Regions from separate parts of the Clostridium sp. LIBA-8553 genome, predicted to be linked through region 3. Evidence: predicted binding sites of a transcription regulator. Region 3 holds the regulator's gene; each other region holds the start of a gene.
What was found. The regulator Rex, encoded in region 3, represses fermentation and respiration genes when NADH is low (regulators of the CRP and FNR family bind a similar motif). The targets are predictions, from matches to a motif close to ATTGTTAANNNNTTAACAAT.

Region 1 (6,132 bases), 120 kb from region 3:
TTTATTTATTAATTACTACAAGTTCTTAATAAAAAGTACGCAATTTGATATTAAACAACGAATAATAAGATTATTGAAATTACTAAACCATATATAGCTGTTGCTTCTGAAAGACCAGCTCCCATGATGAATAAACTTTGAATTTTATCTGATGCTTCTGGTTGTCTTGCAGTTGCTTCTATTGCTCCTGCTGTTGCAATTCCTATACCTATTCCGGCTCCTATACCTGCTAATACAGCTATACCTGCTGCTAATAACTTCATATCCATTAAAAATTCCTCCTTTTTTAAATCAAACTAAAGTTATTTTGATTTGTTCCTTTAATTTTTCTTAGTGATCTGCTAACATTTTAATATTTACCATTGTTAGCATTGTAAATACTATCATTTGTATTGTTCCATCAAATACATCGAAGAAACCATGTGCTAGTATTGGCACACCTATTTGAGCAATCCATCCTATATGAGCTAGACCTGAATACATTAAATCTATTAATAGAGTGGCTGCTAGCATATTACCAAATAAACGTAGTGCAAGAGATACTGGGAAAATAATTCTCTCCATTATGTTTAAAGGTAACATTACTGGATATGGCTTGAAATATCCTTTGATATATCCTCCAAGATGACATCTGTATAATGCATTGGCATGAACAACAACAAAGGAAGTAATTGTTAATGCTACTGCAACACTTAAATCTTGAGTTGGAGGTGCAAGCCCTATTAATCCATAAAGGTTTAAGACAAGTAGGAATATTGCTAATGTTCCTATATAAGGTACAAAGCCAATATAACTTTCCCCCATGTTACTCTTTACCAAGTTATAAACTGTTTGATAAAGTGACTCTAAAACAACTTGTAACTTGCCTGGTTTATTTTTAAGATTTTTAGTTGAAACTATAGCAAATATTGTTATAACAAGCATTGCTGCCCATTGAAAAATAATTGTACTACTAATTGTCAAACTACCAACCTTAACTGTAAACATTGGTGCAAAGATATCCACGGAATCACTCCCTTTCTATCTTAGTATTAATTTATATATGTATATAAATATTTATTTATTTTTTGATAAGGCCTTATTCTTTTTAGTATAAATAAATATTGATATCTGATGTGAAATAAATCCTATTAGATAAAATGCTAATTCCTTAACATCTTTCATAAATATTACTGTAAATAAAAGAATCAAAATCATTCTTAATACGAAGCTTAATTGTATTTTTAAAGCTCCTCTTCTTTTATTTATAACCTTATGGATTACAATTGCATTAACTGTGAAATTAATTGTCGCAACTATACTTCCAACTAAAAAAGCCACCCCAAATCTAAAATTAACTAAACTAATTACCAGGGTTGCTATTATCGTCAATAAAATATTAGTTTTCATTACTGAAAAAACTAAACCTTTGATTTTAGCGTTCACGTATAACCTCCATAGTTCCGCAATGTTACTTTACTAATTATATTCCTGAATTTAATATTAATAAAATTTAAATTTTGGTTGAATTTATTAATATTCTGATATTTTAAAGTAATTTTAAGCATTTCCTTCATTTTTACTCTTAAAAACTCTCATTTACTCTTTTTCCAATTATTTTTGAATGTTTTTGAATACTTAGTTTCATTTTTCTGAATTTTTCAATTATTACTCATAATCTTGAGTTAAATTTCGATTACTATTTTCGATTTTGAAATCCTTTTTTGAAAGTTTTTGATGTAAAATCATATATTTTAGTAGCTTTTTCATAAAAAAAATTTCAAACCATTATTTAGAATAAAATATACAACTTAAAAGGTTTTGAATAACCTTTTTAATATTTATTCACATTTTTTTTGATTTTTTTTTAAAAATCTTTCTTTTTTAATATTTTTCTGCACTTTAACCCTATTTTTTTCTATTCTTCATCCTATTATTCATACTTTTTATATAAAATTTAAATAAAACATATATATTTAGTAAGATGAATTTTTATTATTACTTTTGTGCATATTTTTCAATATATTCTTATATATTAATATGTTGCTTTAATTAAAAAAATAAAAAGATGCTATCCTATTAAATGGATAGCATCTTAAAAAATATATATATAATAATGGTAAACTTATTATCTTTCTACGATTAAAGCTGTTCCCATTCCTCCACCTATGCAAAGTGTTGCTAATCCTGTTTTAGCATCTCTTCTCATCATTTCATGAAGTAATGTAACTAATATTCTAGCGCCTGAAGCTCCAACTGGATGTCCTAAAGCTATAGCTCCACCGTTTACGTTAACTTTGTTCATGTCAAAATCTAAATCTTTAGCTACTGCTAAGCTTTGAGCTGCGAAAGCTTCGTTTGCTTCTATTAAGTCAAGGTCTGCAACTGTTAATCCAGTTCCTTCTAATGCTTTTTTAGTAGCATAAAATGGTCCATATCCCATTATTGAAGGATCTAATCCTTTTGAACCATAAGAAACTATTTTACAGATTGGAGTTACTCCTAATTCTTTTGCTTTTTCAGCACTCATAACAACTAATGCAGCCGCACCATCATTGATACCTGATGCATTACCAGCTGTAACTGTTCCATCCTTTTTGAATGCTGGTCTTAATTTAGCTAACTTTTCAGCTGTTGTTCCGAATCTTGGGAATTCATCAGTATCAAATACTATTGGATCACCTTTTCTTTGTGGTATTACAACTGGTACTATTTCATCTTTGAATTTTCCTGCTTTTATAGCAGCTTCTGCTTTTGCTTGAGAGTTTGCAGCAAACTCATCTTGCATTTCTCTAGTTAATCCCCATTGTTCTGCTATATTTTCAGCAGTTATACCCATATGGTATCCATTGAATGCATCTGTTAAAGCATCATTAACCATAGTATCTATCATTTTTCCATCGCCCATTCTTTGACCAAATCTTGCAGTTTTTAAAACGTATGGTCCTTGTGACATGTTTTCCATACCACCAGCTACTATTACATCAGCATCTCCTGCTTTTATCATTTGAGCCGCTAAAGCTACACATCTTAAACCTGAACCACAAACTTTGTTTATTGTCATTGCAGGAACTTCAACTGGTAAACCAGCTTTTACAGCTGCTTGTCTTGCAGTATTTTGTCCTAATCCAGCTTGGATTACATTACCCATTAAAACTTCATCAACATTTTCTGGTTTTACCCCTGCTTTATTTAAAGCTTCTTTAATAACTAAAGCTCCTAAATCTACAGCTGGAACATCCTTTAATGAACCCCCAAATGATCCTAATGCTGTTCTTACTGCACTTGCAATAACTACCTCTCTCATATCAAAAACCTCCCATTTAGGTAAAAATTTATCAAAAATCTATATTTTTTCTAACTGATTTAATTATAACCATAAATTTACTAGCTTTCAATATATTTTGTTAAATTTTAAACAATCTTTTTAATTATTTTTTGGCTTTTTATAAAAAAAGACAGATATTTTAGCTTCACTATAGAAATATCTTATTAAAATTTCTATATTATTCTAAATATCTGTCTATTTATTCCAATTATTCAAATTATATTTATTAAACTTTTTAACAAAGTCTTATTTACTTATAAATTCTTCTACAACTTCATCACTTTTTCCAAAATAGTTTAATATAGCTGAAACTATTCTCTCTGAAGCTTTACCATCTCCGTATGGATTTATAGCTTTACTCATTTCTGCATAAGCTTTTTCATCATTTATTAATGAGTTAGCTTCTTCTAATATTTTTTCTATATCAGTACCAACTAACTTAACTGTACCTGATTGAACAGCCTCTGGTCTTTCTGTTACATCTCTTAAAACTAATACTGGTTTTCCTAAGTGAGGAGCTTCTTCTTGTAACCCACCTGAATCAGTCATAACCATGAAGCATTTATTCATTAAGTTATGAGTTTCTTTTGTATCAAGTGGTGGTAAAAGATGTACTCTTTCTTTTCCATCAAGATTTTTGTAAACAACATCTTTTACAACTGGATTTAAGTGAACAAGATAAACTAATTCAACATCTTTATTATCTTCAACTATTTTGTTTAATGCTGCACAGATGTTTTCTATGCCTTCTCCCCAGTTCTCTCTTCTATGAGCTGTTATCATTATAACTTTTTTGTTTTCGAAATCTATGTTATTTAATTCTTCATTTTCAAAAACATAATCATCCTCAACAGTATGTTCCATAGCATCGATTACAGTGTTACCTGTAATTTTTATGTCATTTTCATTTATTCCTTCTCTTAAAAGATTAGCTTTTGAACCTTTAGTAGGAGCAAAGTGTAAATCAGCTAAAGCACCTGTTAATTTTCTATTCATTTCCTCTGGGAATGGGAAATATTTATCGAAAGTTCTAAGTCCAGCCTCAACATGACCTACTCTTATTTGTTGATAGAAAGCTGCTAATCCACCAGCAAAAGTTGTAGTTGTATCACCATGTACAAGTATCATGTCTGGTTTTTCTTCAGTGAATACTTTTTCTAATCCTTCTAAAACTCTGTTTGTTATTCCAGTAAGAGTTTGACGATTTTTCATTATGTCTAGATCAAAGTCAGGTTTTATATCAAATAGTTCTAAAACTTGGTCTAACATTTCTCTATGTTGAGCAGTTACACAAACCTTTGATTCTATTTCCGTTCTTTTTTCTAATTCTTTTACTAACGGTGCCATTTTTATAGCTTCCGGTCTTGTTCCAAAGATAGTTAAAACTTTTATCTTTTCCATGAATCATTTACCTCCAAAAATAATCAATAGCTACTTATTTATTAAGTAGCTATTTAAATTATAACTATTTTGTGCCAAATAGTCTATCTCCTGCATCACCTAATCCAGGAACTATATATCCATGATCATTTAATTTTTCATCAATACATGCAACATATATATCAACATCTGGATGAGCTTTTTGTACAAATTCTATTCCTTCTGGTGAAGAAATTAAGCACATAAGTCTTATTTGTTTAGCTCCTCTTTTCTTTAAAAGAGTTATAGCATCTGCTGCTGAACCGCCTGTAGCTAACATTGGATCAACAACGATTATATCTCTTTCTGCTATATCTTGTGGTAATTTACAGAAGTACTCTACTGGTTGAAGAGTTTCTTCATCTCTATATAGTCCAATATGCCCTACTTTTGCAGCAGGTATAAGTTGTAGCATACCATCTACCATACCTAATCCAGCTCTTAATATTGGAACTATAGCAACCTTTTTACCAGCTAAAACTTTACATTTAGTTTTACATACTGGAGTTTCTATATCGATTTCTTCCATTGGAAGATTTCTTGTTACTTCATAAGCCATAAGCATAGAAACTTCACTTACTAATTCTCTAAAATCCTTAGAACCTGTATTTTTATCTCTTATGAACGCTAACTTATGTAATATAAGTGGATGTGTTATTTCTGTTACTTTACTCATTGTATCTTCCTCCTAAAATCTATATATAAAATATTTTTACTAAATTATTTTGAATACTTTTCTTCAATAGCAGTTACTTTGTCTATTCTCTTTTGATGTCTTCCACCTTCAAACTCTGCACCTAAGAAAGCATCAACTATATCTAAAGCTAATCCTGGGCCTATTACTCTCTCACCCATAGCTAAAATATTTGCATTATTATGTTGTCTTGTTGCGTGTGCACTAAATGTATCAGAACATAATGCTGCTCTTATTCCTGAAACTTTGTTTGCTGCTATAGAAATTCCTATACCAGTTCCACAAATTAATATTCCATAATCAAATTCTTTTGAAGCAACTGCTTCTGCAACTTGTATAGCTATATCTGGATAATCACAAGACTCTGTGCCATATGTGCCAAAATCTTTTAACTCAATACCTTTTTCTTTTAAATGTTTTATCACTGTGTTTTTTAAATTAAATCCACCATGATCACAACCAATTGCTATTTTCATTTCACTAACCTCCAATAAATAGTTGTTTTAAATATATTATTCTAAAAAAAGTGCTTTTTCAATGACTAATAACACTACTTAAAATAAAAATTTAAATAGTAAGTCAAATAAAAAAGCACTTTTTTTTATTAACTGGAAGAACACTAAATAAAGATATCAAACCTTCAAAAAAAACAAATATAGAATTTTTTAAAAATGTAAATTCAAAGTAATTCCTTTTTTTCAAAAGCATCATC
Region 2 (6,132 bases), 260 kb from region 3:
TCATAATCTCTTATAGTCTTTCCAGTCCATCTTTCTTGCTCTAAATTTGGCTTTAATATATAAAGAACTTCGTCAACTATTCCGTCTACTTTTTTAATCATTAATATATGCTTTTCTTCATCTACTCCTGTTAAGTAGTAAAAATTTCTGTTTGGAGTAAATGGAAAATATTCATCTGCTGTTTTTCTTTTTGCTTCGCCTGCAAATAAAACTAATAATGAATTATCATCTAGTTTTTTTAATAAATTCTCTCTGTTTTTAATAAAAACTAAGTTTTTCATTTTAATCCCTCCAATTCCTATTTATTAAATTTTATCATATATAAGGTTTAAAATCTTATAATAAATAATACATCTTATTATTTTTTACTTAAATCAAAAAAATACTCACTAGATTAACTAGTGAGTATTTATTATTATCTTACTTCAAAGCTATTAAACTCTATCTTTTTTACCTTCGAAAGCGTTGATGTACATTTGCTTGATTTCACTGATTAATGGGTATCTTGGGTTAGCACCTGTACATTGATCGTCGAATGCATCTTCACTCATTTTTTCTAATGTAGCGTAGAATGCTTCTTTTGAAACTCCGCAATCAGCTATTGTTGCAGGTATTCCAACTTTCTTCTTAAGTTCATCTATAGCTTTGATTAAGTTATTAACTTTTTCTTCTTCGTTCTTTCCACCTAATCCTAAGTAGTCAGCAACTACTGCATATCTCCATTTAGCATTTGGATATTTGTATTGTGGGAATGCAGCTTGTTTTCTTGGGTTGTCAACAGCATTGAATCTTATTACTTGGTCTATTAAGATTCCGTTAGCAACTCCATGAGCTATATGGTGCTCTGATCCTAATTTGTGTGCCATTGAGTGACATACTCCTAAGAATGCGTTAGCGAATGCCATACCAGCCATTGTTGAAGCATGAGCCATTTTTTCTCTTGCTTTTATGTTTGTAGTTCCCTCATTGTATGCTTGAGGTAAGTATTTGAATATTAATCTTATAGCTTCTAGAGCTAATCCGTTAGTGTATTCTGATGCTAAAACTGAAACGTAAGCTTCTAAAGCATGAGTTAATGCGTCAATACCTGATGCAGCTGTTAATCCTTTTGGCATGTTCATCATAAGTTCAGCGTCTATGATAGCCATATCTGGAGTTAATTCGTAGTCTGCTAATGGATATTTTACTCCTGATTCTTCGTCAGTTATAACTGCGAATGGTGTTACTTCTGAACCAGTACCAGCTGATGTTGGAACTGAGATCATCATAGCTTTTTGACCCATAGTTGGGAATGGGTATACTCTCTTTCTGATATCCATGAATCTCATTGCTAAATCTTCGAAAGCAACTTCTGGATGCTCATACATTACCCACATGATCTTAGCAGCGTCCATTGGTGAACCTCCACCAAGAGCTATGATTGTATCTGGTTGGTAGCTTCTCATTGCTTCAGCACCTTTTTTAGCACATGCTAAAGTTGGGTCTGGAGTAACTTCTGAGAATACTCTGAAATCTACACCTATTTCTTCTAAAACATTTGTTATTTTATCAACATATCCTAGGCTAGCTAGTACGTTGTCTGTTACTATAAATACTTTTTTCTTGTTTAAATCTTTTAATTCTCTAAGAGCAACTCCTAAAGCACCATATTTGAAGTAAACTTTTTCTGGAACTCTGAACCAAAGCATATTTTCTCTCCTTTCAGCTACACTCTTAATGTTTAATAAGTGCTTAGGACCAACGTTTTCTGAAACTGAGTTTCCACCCCATGATCCGCAACCTAATGTTAATGATGGTGCTAGCTTAAAGTTGTATATGTCTCCGATAGCTCCTTGAGTTGATGGCATGTTGATTATTGTTCTACCAGTTTTCATAGTTGCACCGAATTTTTCGATTCTATCTTGTGATTTCATTGTATCAGTATATAAAACTGAAGTATGACCAAATCCACCAAGTTCAACTAATCTTTCAGCTTTAACTAAAGCTTCTTCGAAGTTAGCAACTCTGTACATTCCTAATACTGGTGATAATTTCTCGTGTGAGAATGGCTCTTCTAATTCAACTGATTCAACTTCACCTATTAAAACTTTAGTATCTTTTGGAACTTTAACACCAGCCATGTCAGCTATTTTCCATGCTGATTGACCAACTATGTTAGCATTTAAGTTACCATTTATTAAAATTGTTTTTCTTACTTTATCTATTTCTTTATCTTTTAAGAAGTAAGCTCCTCTATCAGCAAACTCTTTTCTTACTTCATCATAAACTTTATCAACAACTAACACAGTTTGCTCTGATGCACAGATAACTCCGTTATCGAAAGTTTTTGATAATAATATTGAGTTTACAGCCATTTTTAAGTGAGCTGTTTCATCAATGATTGCTGGTGTGTTACCTGCTCCAACTCCGATAGCTGGTTTTCCTGATGAGTAAGCTGCCTTAACCATTCCTGGACCACCAGTAGCTAATATGATGTCAGCTTCTGACATTAATACTTGTGACATTTCAACTGATGGTTCATCTATCCATCCGATTATATCTTTAGGAGCTCCAGCTTTAACTGCTGCGTCTAAAACAACTTTAGCTGCTGCTATTGTTGAGTTTTTAGCTCTTGGATGTGGTGAGAAGAATACAGCGTTTCTAGTCTTTAATGATATTAAAGATTTGAATATTGCTGTTGATGTTGGGTTTGTAGTAGGAACGATTGCTGCTACAACTCCTATTGGCTCAGCTATTTTAGTGATACCAAATGATTCATCTTTTTCTATAACTCCACAAGTTTTATCATCTTTATATTTGTTATATATGTATTCTGCTGCGAAATGGTTTTTTATAACTTTATCTTCAACGATTCCCATTCCTGATTCTTCAACTGCCATTTTAGCTAATCTTATTCTTTCATTGTTAGCTGCTACAGCTGCTTGTCTAAAGATTTCATCTACTTGCTCTTGAGAAAATTTAGCGAACTCTTTTTGAGCTGCTCTTACTTTCTCTAATCTAAGCATTAATTCATCTACATTTGTTACTTTCATGATACCCACCTCATTATAGATTAGTTTCTGTTTTTTCATAATATATGTAAAAATTAATTAAAAGCGTTTTAGTTAAGTTTTTAACTTTAATAATATTCCATTTAGTGATATTTTTTCATTATATTTTGTAATTTTTTTCATTTATAAGCTTTTCATGCTTCTTCGCAAAGTTCTTTATCAACCTTACGAGATTATAATATCACCTTTCAAAATTAAAATCCAGACTTTTTTTTACATTTCTTACATTTTATCGACAAAAATTCGTTATTTTTTTAACTATTTTGTGATTTTTTTATCAACTTTAAATATTTACATTTTAGTTAAACGATTTCTGTATTTTTTTGGATTATTTCTGTGGTGCTTTCATATTTAAATTAAATTATCTTTTGTTCTTCTTATTTCATAATATTATATTGCTATATTTTAATTATTTTATTCAATCAAAATCCAAAAAACATACTTACAATTAATACCGCCATTATAATAGCTGTTATGTCAGCCATTAAAGCAGCCCAATAAGTATGTCTTATTTTCTTTATCCCAACAGCTCCAAAATAAACTGTTATAGTATAGAATATAGTTTCAGTTCCTCCCATTATTACAGAAGAAATTAATCCTGCTCTTGTATCTGGTCCCACTGTATTTATTAATTCTGTATATACTCCTAACGCTCCACTTCCTGATAAAGGTTTAATTAACACCAAAGGAACAACCTCTTTAGGTAGCCCAATTAACGAAACAACAGGCTCCATAAGATCATTTAATAAATTAAGTAAATTAGCATCCTTAAATATTCTTATAGCAATCATCATAGCTAATAAAGCCGGGAAAATTTTAAAACAAACCATTACTCCTTCTTTTGCACCTTCTAAAAACCACTCATAAACTTTTCTTCCTTTAAACATTCCATATACTATGATTAAAAGAAATACTATTGGAATTATGTTACTCGTAAACAAAACTATCCCTCCTAAAAATATCGTTGTAATATTTTACAGCATATAATGCCTACGCAGCATGCAGTGAAAGTACATATTATTGCTGGAATTAATATACTTGCAGGCTCACTTGATCCAGCTGCTGCTCTTATAGAAATGACTGTGGAAGGTATTAACTGAATACATGCTGCATTTATAACTAAAAATAATGCCATATCATTTGATGCCTTTCCATCAGCTTCTTTATTTATCTTGTTTAATTCTGTCATTGCTTTTATACCAAGTGGAGTTGCCGCATTTGATAATCCAAACATATTTGCTGTCAAATTCATAACTATAGCACCCATAGCTTCATCACTATGAGAACTTTCCTTAAATAGTTTTCTTAATATAGGATTTAATAACTTTGCTAATTTAGATGTTAATCCACTTTTCTCTGCTATCTTCATAACACCACACCAAAAACACATAATACCCACTAAAGAAATTATAAACTTCACTGCCCCATCTGAAGACTCCGTTAAGCCTTTTGTAATCAACTCTCCCTGGCCTGTCATTATGCTAAAAATCAAACCTGAGGCTATAATTGCAAACCATATATAATTAATCATTTCTCCTCCTGAATCATAAGTAATTTCTGTATAATATATGCCTTGCATAGTTAGAATAGTAGTGTTACCATAAAACTACAAAGAACGAATTTACTTCAAAGGAGAATTTTTATATGAACGAAAAAAATTTAGAATTAGCTCAACAAGATATAGATGAAGTTTTAAAGACTGTTGAAGAGTTAGAAATCCAATTAGATTCAACTAACTTATCAAAAGATGATATAAAGCAAAAATTCGTTACCCTAACAGAAAAAGTAAAAAAACTAGAAGATTTATTAAAAGATGAAGGTATTATATAAATAGAAAAGCTGAGTTTAGAAATTCTAAACTCAGCTTTTTTTAAATCGCTTTTTCTTCATCTTCTATAATATATTCTTTTTTAAATTCTTTAACTATGAATATTCCAGTTATTATTGTTGATAAGAAATCTGACACTGGACCAGCTAACCAAACTCCTATTAATCCTAATCCTGCAACCTTAGGTAATATTAAAGTTAAAGGAATTAAAAGTATAACTTGTCTTAATAAACTTAAGAATGTAGCTAACTTCGCTTTACCTATTGATTGGAAGTAGTTAGATCCAATTATAGATATTCCTATTATAGGCATCATGAATAAATATATTCTTAAACCTGGAACCCCTATTTCTAAAAGCTTAGGATCAGCGTTAAACATACTTATTGCAACAGATGGTAATGCTTGAATGAATATTCCTCCAATAACAAGTATTACTGTGGCTGCAATCATTGCTAACTTAACTGTTTTCTGAGCTCTCTCATACTTTTTAGCCCCATAGTTATATCCAATAATAGGCTGTGATCCCTGATTAATACCGAATATAGGCATTAAGAATATCATTGATATTGATGATATTGCTGCCATCGCTCCGATTGCTAAATCTCCACCATATGTTTTTAAAGCATTATTAGCTATTACTTGTACTGCACTTGCAGCAATTTGCATTGAAAATGGAGCTATTCCAATAGCTAAAATTATTTTTACTAATCTCCAATCTAATTTAAGCGTCTCAAATTTTAATTTTAAATTTGATCCTCCTAATGTGTAATAATAAAGCGCTATTAATGTGCTAACTATTTGAGATATTACAGTTGCCAATGCAGCTCCTTTTATTCCTAAATTAAATACAAATATAAATACTGCATCTAAAATTACATTTATAACACATCCAAGCACCATTATAGCTGCTGACATCTTTGGATTACCATCAGCTCTCATTGTACTACTTAAAGAGAATGACATTAAATTAAATATAGTTCCTAAAAGTATTATATTTATATATTCTTTTGCATATAACATCGTAGCATCACTAGCTCCAAATAAATGTAAAATATTATTTGCAAAACCAATTCCTATAACAGTTAAAACTAAAGATATTATAGTTATTAAGACTACAGAATTACCTAAAATCTTTTCTGCATCTTTTCTATTATTTTGTCCAAATTTTATAGATATGTTTGCAGTAGCACCTATCCCTACAAGCATTCCAAAACCAAGTAATATAGACATAATTGGCATTGTTACTCCAACACC
Region 3 (6,132 bases):
GAATTTATAATGATGACATAAAAATAGGAGAAAAGATACATGGTAGATCAACTTTAGCAAGTAATTATAATGTATCACCTGAAACAGTTAGAAAAGCTGTTAAATTATTAGAAGATATGAAAGTAGTATCATCAAGCAAAGGTAGTGGAGTAACAATTATCTCAAAGGATAATGCTTACAACTTTATAAATAGGTTTCATTCAATTGAAAGTGTCACATCTTTAAAGCATGATATAGAATCATTGATGGAAGAAAAGAAGGTTATAGAAAAAAATATCGGAGAAATGATAGATAGAATAGTAGATTATTCTAATAGACTTAGATATACTAATCCATTAACTCCTATAGAAATAGAGTTACCAAAGGAATGTGATCTTATAGGAAAAAGCGTTTCCGAATCAAAGTTTTGGCAAAATACAAAAGCGACTATTGTTGCTATAAGAAGAAAAGGTGAGCTTATTATATCACCTGGTCCATATTTGGTTTTTGAAAAAGGCGATAATTTACTTGTGGTTGGAGAAGAAGATATATTAAAAAAAATAGAGATATTCTTAAAGAAATAATAAAAAAGCTAAACTAATTAGAAATTAGTTTAGCTTTTTTTTAGTTGCATTTTTTGTAGGACAGACATATAATATAAGTGAACATATGAACAGATGCTCATATGTTAATATTAATAATAGGAGTTCGAATTATGGAGAATAATAAGATAGAGAGTTGTAACTGTTCTACTATTCATGAAGATATACTAAAAAGAGTAAAAGAACACTTACCAAAGGAAGAGGTTCTTTATGACTTAGCAGAAATATTTAAAGTTTTTGGAGATTCAACAAGAATAAAAATATTATGTGCATTATTTGAAGGAGAAATGTGTGTCTGTGATATGGCAGAGCTATTAGGAGTAAGTCAGTCGGCTGTATCTCACCAATTAAGAGTTTTAAAACAAGCAAGACTTGTTAAATTTAGAAGAGAAGGTAAGATAGTATATTATTCCTTAGCTGATGACCATGTTAAACACATATTCAATGAAGGCTTAGACCACGTTTTAGAGTAAAGGAGATATTAGTCATGAAGGAAATAAAATTTTATTTAGACGGTTTGAATTGTGCAAATTGCGCAGGAAAGATTGAAGATAAGATAAATAGACTTAGTGATGTTGATGAAGCTGTTCTTAATTTTTCAACAAAGCTTCTATTAATAACTCCTAAAGAGGGTATTTCAGAAAAGGAGCTTGAAGAAAAAGTTGAAAAAATAGTTTTAGGCTTAGAACCAGATGTAAAAGTTCTAAAGGAATCAGAAAAAAATAAAATGAGATCTTCAAACCATGGAGAGTGTTGTGGTGAAGAAAATGAACATGAACATGCTCATGGTCACTCACATAGTCATGGAAGTATCAAAGGTAATAATTTTGGAATAGATAAAAAAGACCTTATTAGATTAGGGGCAGCCTTAACTTTATTTATAATAGGAATGATAGTTAATTTAGATAAGATGTATGAATTTATTATCTTTGGTGTAGCTTATATTATAGCTGGTGGAGAAGTTCTTTTAAAAGCATTTAAAAATATATTAAAAGGACAAGTTTTTGATGAAAACTTCTTAATGAGTATAGCTACAATTGGTGCATTTGCCATAGGTGAATTCCCAGAAGGGGTAGCAGTAATGCTATTTTATGAAGTAGGGGAAATGTTCCAAGATTATGCGGTAAATAAATCAAGAAAATCAATATCAGATTTAATGAATATAAGACCAGATTTTGCTAATTTAATTAATCTTAATGGAGAAGAACAAAAAGTATCTCCAGAGAGTGTTTCAGTAGGATCAATAATAGTAGTAAGAGCAGGAGAAAAAATTCCTCTAGATGGTACTGTTTTATCAGGTGAAGCAACATTAGATGTATCTGCATTAACAGGAGAATCATTACCAAAAGAAGTAGAAAAAAATGATGATGTATTAGCAGGTTCAATAAATAGAAGTGGTTTGTTAAAAATAAAAGTTACTAAGAGTTTTGGAGAATCTACAGTTTCTAAAATATTAGATTTAGTTGAAAATGCAGGTAATAAAAAATCTCCAACAGAGAAGTTTATAACTAAGTTTGCAAGATATTATACACCAGTAGTTGTATTTTTAGCATTAGCTCTTGCAGTTATTCCACCTTTAGTAATAAGTGGGTCAAGCTTTTCAGAATGGATATCAAGAGCTTTAATATTCTTAGTTGTTTCATGTCCTTGTGCTTTAGTAGTATCTATACCTCTTGGATATTTTGCAGGAATTGGGGTAGCATCTAAAAATGGTATCCTAATAAAAGGAAGTAACTATTTAGAAGCTTTAAATAATGTTGAGAGTATAGTTTTTGATAAAACTGGTACACTAACAAAAGGTACATTTAAAGTAAAAAAAGTAGAAAGCACAAGCGAATTAAATAATGAAGAATTATTAAAATTAGGAGCATATGCTGAGTATTACTCAAATCATCCAATTGCTAAGTCAGTAGTAAGTGCCTTTAATGGAGATGTCGATAAATCATTAATATCAGATTATGAAGAGATTCCTGGAAAAGGTATAAAGGTAACAATTGATGGAATGACAGTTTTAGCTGGTAATTCCAAGTTAATGAATATAGATAATATAACTTTTACACCTATAAATGAAGTTGGAACTGTAGTTTATTTAGCTAATGAAAATAGTGAATTAGGCTATATAGTTATTTCAGATGAAATAAAAGATGATGCTAAAGAAGCTATAAGTGGATTAAAGAAAATAGGTGTTAAACAAACTGTTATGTTAACTGGAGATAATGAGAAAGTTGGAGACAGTGTTGCTAAAGAGCTAGGCGTAGATAAAGCGTACTGCAACTTATTACCACAAAACAAAGTAGAAAAGTTAGAAGAATTGTTTAATAATAAAAGTAAGGATAAAAAGATTGCTTTTGTTGGAGATGGAATAAATGATGCACCTGTACTAGCCAGAGCCGACATAGGAATAGCTATGGGAGGTGTAGGATCAGATGCAGCAATAGAAGCAGCAGACGTTGTAATAATGGATGACGAACCAAGTAAGATAATAAAAGCAATAGGCATAGCTAAAAGAACAAATAAAATTGTATGGCAAAATATAATTTTTGCTCTAGCAATTAAGGTTATAATCTTAATATTTGGAGCTTTAGGAATGGCTAATATGTGGGAAGCAGTCTTTGGAGATGTAGGTGTAACATTAATAGCTGTACTAAACTCAAGTAGGATATTAAAAAATAAAAAGTTATAACCGTGAAATTTGTCTAATGTTGTTGACAAGACTTAGTTTTTTTGCTATTCTTACATGGTAAGAATACTTTCAGGCATAGGGTATAGATTGTAAATAATTCCCTTAAACTTTTATATTAAACATTATGAAATGTTTAAATAGGCTTGTGTGCGCGTAGGGTTTTAGACACGCAAGCCTTATTTTTTTTGTAGAAATTTATTAGTAAAGTTAAGTTATAGTAAAAAGTGTAATTTTAATTATATTAACCAAGGGTTATAAAAATAGAAATAAATGTAAAAAATAGGCTTATATACATATATTTTTGATAGTGAAACCGAAAGAATGTTAAAATATAGACAAACTTTTTGGGGTATGGTAATATTTTAGAAGGTTAAATTTGTAATTTTATCATTTGAGTTTAGAATACAATCTAAAAAGTAATTGCTTTTTAAAAAAGAACAATTTTAGAAAGAGGTGCTATTAAAATGGAAAAGAAAAAAGGTATATCTATGGCCGTTATAAAAAGATTGCCTAAATACCATAGATATTTACAAGAACTAATGGAAAATGATGTTGATAGAATATCTTCAAAAGAGTTAAGTGAAAAAATAGGGTTTACTGCTTCACAAATAAGACAGGACCTTAATTGTTTTGGCGATTTTGGGCAACAGGGTTATGGATATAATGTAAAAGAATTATATAATAATATAGGAAGCATATTAGGACTTACAAGAGACTATAATACAGTAATAATAGGTGCTGGTAATATAGGGCAAGCAATAGCCAATTACAATAGCTTCAATAGATTGGGCTTTAAATTAAAAGGTATATTTGATGCAAATCCAAGAATGTTTGGAATTAAAATAAGAGATATAGAAATACAAGATGTAGAGAAATTAAAAGACTTCGTAAAAGAGAATGATGTTGAAATAGGTATAATATGTGTACCTAGAACTAATGCACAAAAAGTATGTGATGAATTAGTTGAAGGTGGAATCAAGGGTATTTGGAACTTTGCTCCTATAGATCTTGAAGTACCTGAAGATATAAGAGTAGAAAATGTACATTTAAGTGAAAGTATGATGACTTTAGTTTATCTTTTAAATCATAATGACGCAAAATAGAGTGAATTAATAATAGAATAACTTGTTTAATCTGGAAAAATAGTATTAGATTTTCAAAAAAATATAAATAATATATTGAAATATTTACTATTAAGTTTTATAATTTAATTGAAGTACCGAGTACTTCAATTATTTTTTTGTCTTTGTTTGTTACAAAATTAACAATAAATTTTGGAAAAAATATAAGGTGAAAAATATTAAGTTGTTAGTTATTAGTTGTTAAGCTATTTAAAACCATATATTCGCTATGGTATATGAGGGAGGAAATACGATGGAATTAAATAATGTAATCTTTGAAAAAGAGGGCAACATTGGAATTTTAACAATTAACAGACCAAAAGCATTAAATGCACTAAACTCAGAAACTTTAAAGGACTTAGATACTGCTATAGACCACATCGAAAAACAAGATGATATATATGTTGTTATCTTAAAAGGTGCTGGAGATAAAGCATTTGTTGCAGGCGCTGATATAGCAGAAATGAAAGATTTAAATGAAGGACAGGGTAAAGAATTTGGACTTTTAGGTAACAAAGTATTTAGAAGATTAGAAAAGTTAGACAAGCCAGTAATTGCTGCTATAAATGGATTCGCTTTAGGTGGCGGATGTGAGATATCAATGGCTTGTGACATAAGGATCGCAACTACAAAAGCTAAGTTCGCACAACCTGAGGTTGGTTTAGGAATAACTCCTGGATTTGGTGGAACTCAAAGATTACCAAGAATAGTTGGAATGGGTAAAGCTAAAGAGCTTATTTACACAGGCGATATGATAAAAGCTGATGAAGCTTTAAGAATTGGTTTAGTAAACAAAGTTGTTGAACCAGAAACTTTAATGGAAGAAGCAATTACTATGGCTAAAAAAATAGCTGCCAATGCACCAATAGCTGTTAAGTTATGTAAAGATGCAATTGATAGAGGAATGCAAGTTGATATAGATTCAGCAATAACTATTGAAGCTGAAGATTTTGGAAAATGTTTTGCTACAGAAGATCAAACTGAAGGTATGAGTGCTTTTGTAGAAAGAAGAGAAAAGAATTTTAAAAATAAGTAATTTTTTAAATAAAAATGGTTGTGTGGATTTAAGGAGGGTAATTAAAATGAACTTTCAATTAACAAGAGAACAAGAATTAGTTAAGCAAATGGTTAGAGAGTTTGCTCAAAACGAAGTTAAACCAATAGCTGCAGAAATTGATGAAACAGAAAGATTCCCTATGGAGAATGTTAAGAAAATGGCTAAATTAGGAATGATGGGAATTCCTTTTAGTAAAGAATATGGTGGAGCTGGTGGAGATACTTTATCTTATATCTTAACTGTTGAAGAATTATCAAAAGTTTGTGGTACTACAGGAGTTATAGTTTCAGCTCATACTTCATTATGTGCTTCATTAATAGATCAATTTGGTACTCCAGCTCAAAAAGAAAAATATTTAACTCCACTTGCAAAAGGTGAAAAGTTAGGTGCTTTCGGATTAACTGAGCCAGGAGCAGGTACAGATGCTGCAGGACAACAAACTACAGCTGTATTAGAAGGTGATAATTACATCTTAAACGGAAGTAAAATATTCATAACAAACGGTGGAGTTGCTGATACTTTCATAATCTTTGCTATGACTGATAAGAGCCAAGGAACAAGAGGAATTTCAGCATTCATAGTTGAAAAAGGATTTGAAGGATTCTCAATTGGTAAATTAGAAGACAAAATGGGTATAAGAGCTTCTTCTACAACTGAGTTAATAATGGAAAACTGTGTTGTTCCAAAAGA

Region 1: AC2JAQ_RS13330 (acetyl-CoA C-acetyltransferase) is a predicted target of Rex. The motif match lies at 3,383-3,402, and genes of this name have one in related genera.
Region 2: adhE (bifunctional acetaldehyde-CoA/alcohol dehydrogenase) is a predicted target of Rex. The motif match lies at 3,313-3,332, and genes of this name have one in related genera.

Annotation. Positions count from the first base shown of each region.
Region 1 covers NZ_CM173489.1:2,972,318-2,978,449, forward strand. The annotation lists gene atpE (ATP synthase F0 subunit C) at 51-269, opposite strand; gene AC2JAQ_RS13320 (F0F1 ATP synthase subunit A) at 331-1,005, opposite strand; gene AC2JAQ_RS13325 (ATP synthase subunit I) at 1,057-1,425, opposite strand; gene AC2JAQ_RS13330 (acetyl-CoA C-acetyltransferase) at 2,108-3,286, opposite strand; gene wecB (non-hydrolyzing UDP-N-acetylglucosamine 2-epimerase) at 3,554-4,708, opposite strand; gene upp (uracil phosphoribosyltransferase) at 4,773-5,402, opposite strand; gene rpiB (ribose 5-phosphate isomerase B) at 5,447-5,896, opposite strand.
Region 2 covers NZ_CM173489.1:3,349,843-3,355,974, forward strand. The annotation lists gene AC2JAQ_RS15250 (aminopeptidase P family protein) at 1-281, opposite strand, end outside; gene adhE (bifunctional acetaldehyde-CoA/alcohol dehydrogenase) at 435-3,032, opposite strand; gene AC2JAQ_RS15260 (spore maturation protein) at 3,473-3,991, opposite strand; gene AC2JAQ_RS15265 (nucleoside recognition domain-containing protein) at 4,003-4,581, opposite strand; gene AC2JAQ_RS15270 (hypothetical protein) at 4,695-4,880, shown strand; gene AC2JAQ_RS15275 (MATE family efflux transporter) at 4,921-6,132, opposite strand, start outside.
Region 3 covers NZ_CM173489.1:3,091,491-3,097,622, reverse strand. The annotation lists gene AC2JAQ_RS13975 (GntR family transcriptional regulator) at 1-563, shown strand, start outside; gene AC2JAQ_RS13970 (ArsR/SmtB family transcription factor) at 695-1,054, shown strand; gene AC2JAQ_RS13965 (heavy metal translocating P-type ATPase) at 1,069-3,264, shown strand; gene AC2JAQ_RS13960 (redox-sensing transcriptional repressor Rex) at 3,729-4,367, shown strand; gene AC2JAQ_RS13955 (short-chain-enoyl-CoA hydratase) at 4,639-5,421, shown strand; gene AC2JAQ_RS13950 (acyl-CoA dehydrogenase) at 5,468-6,132, shown strand, end outside.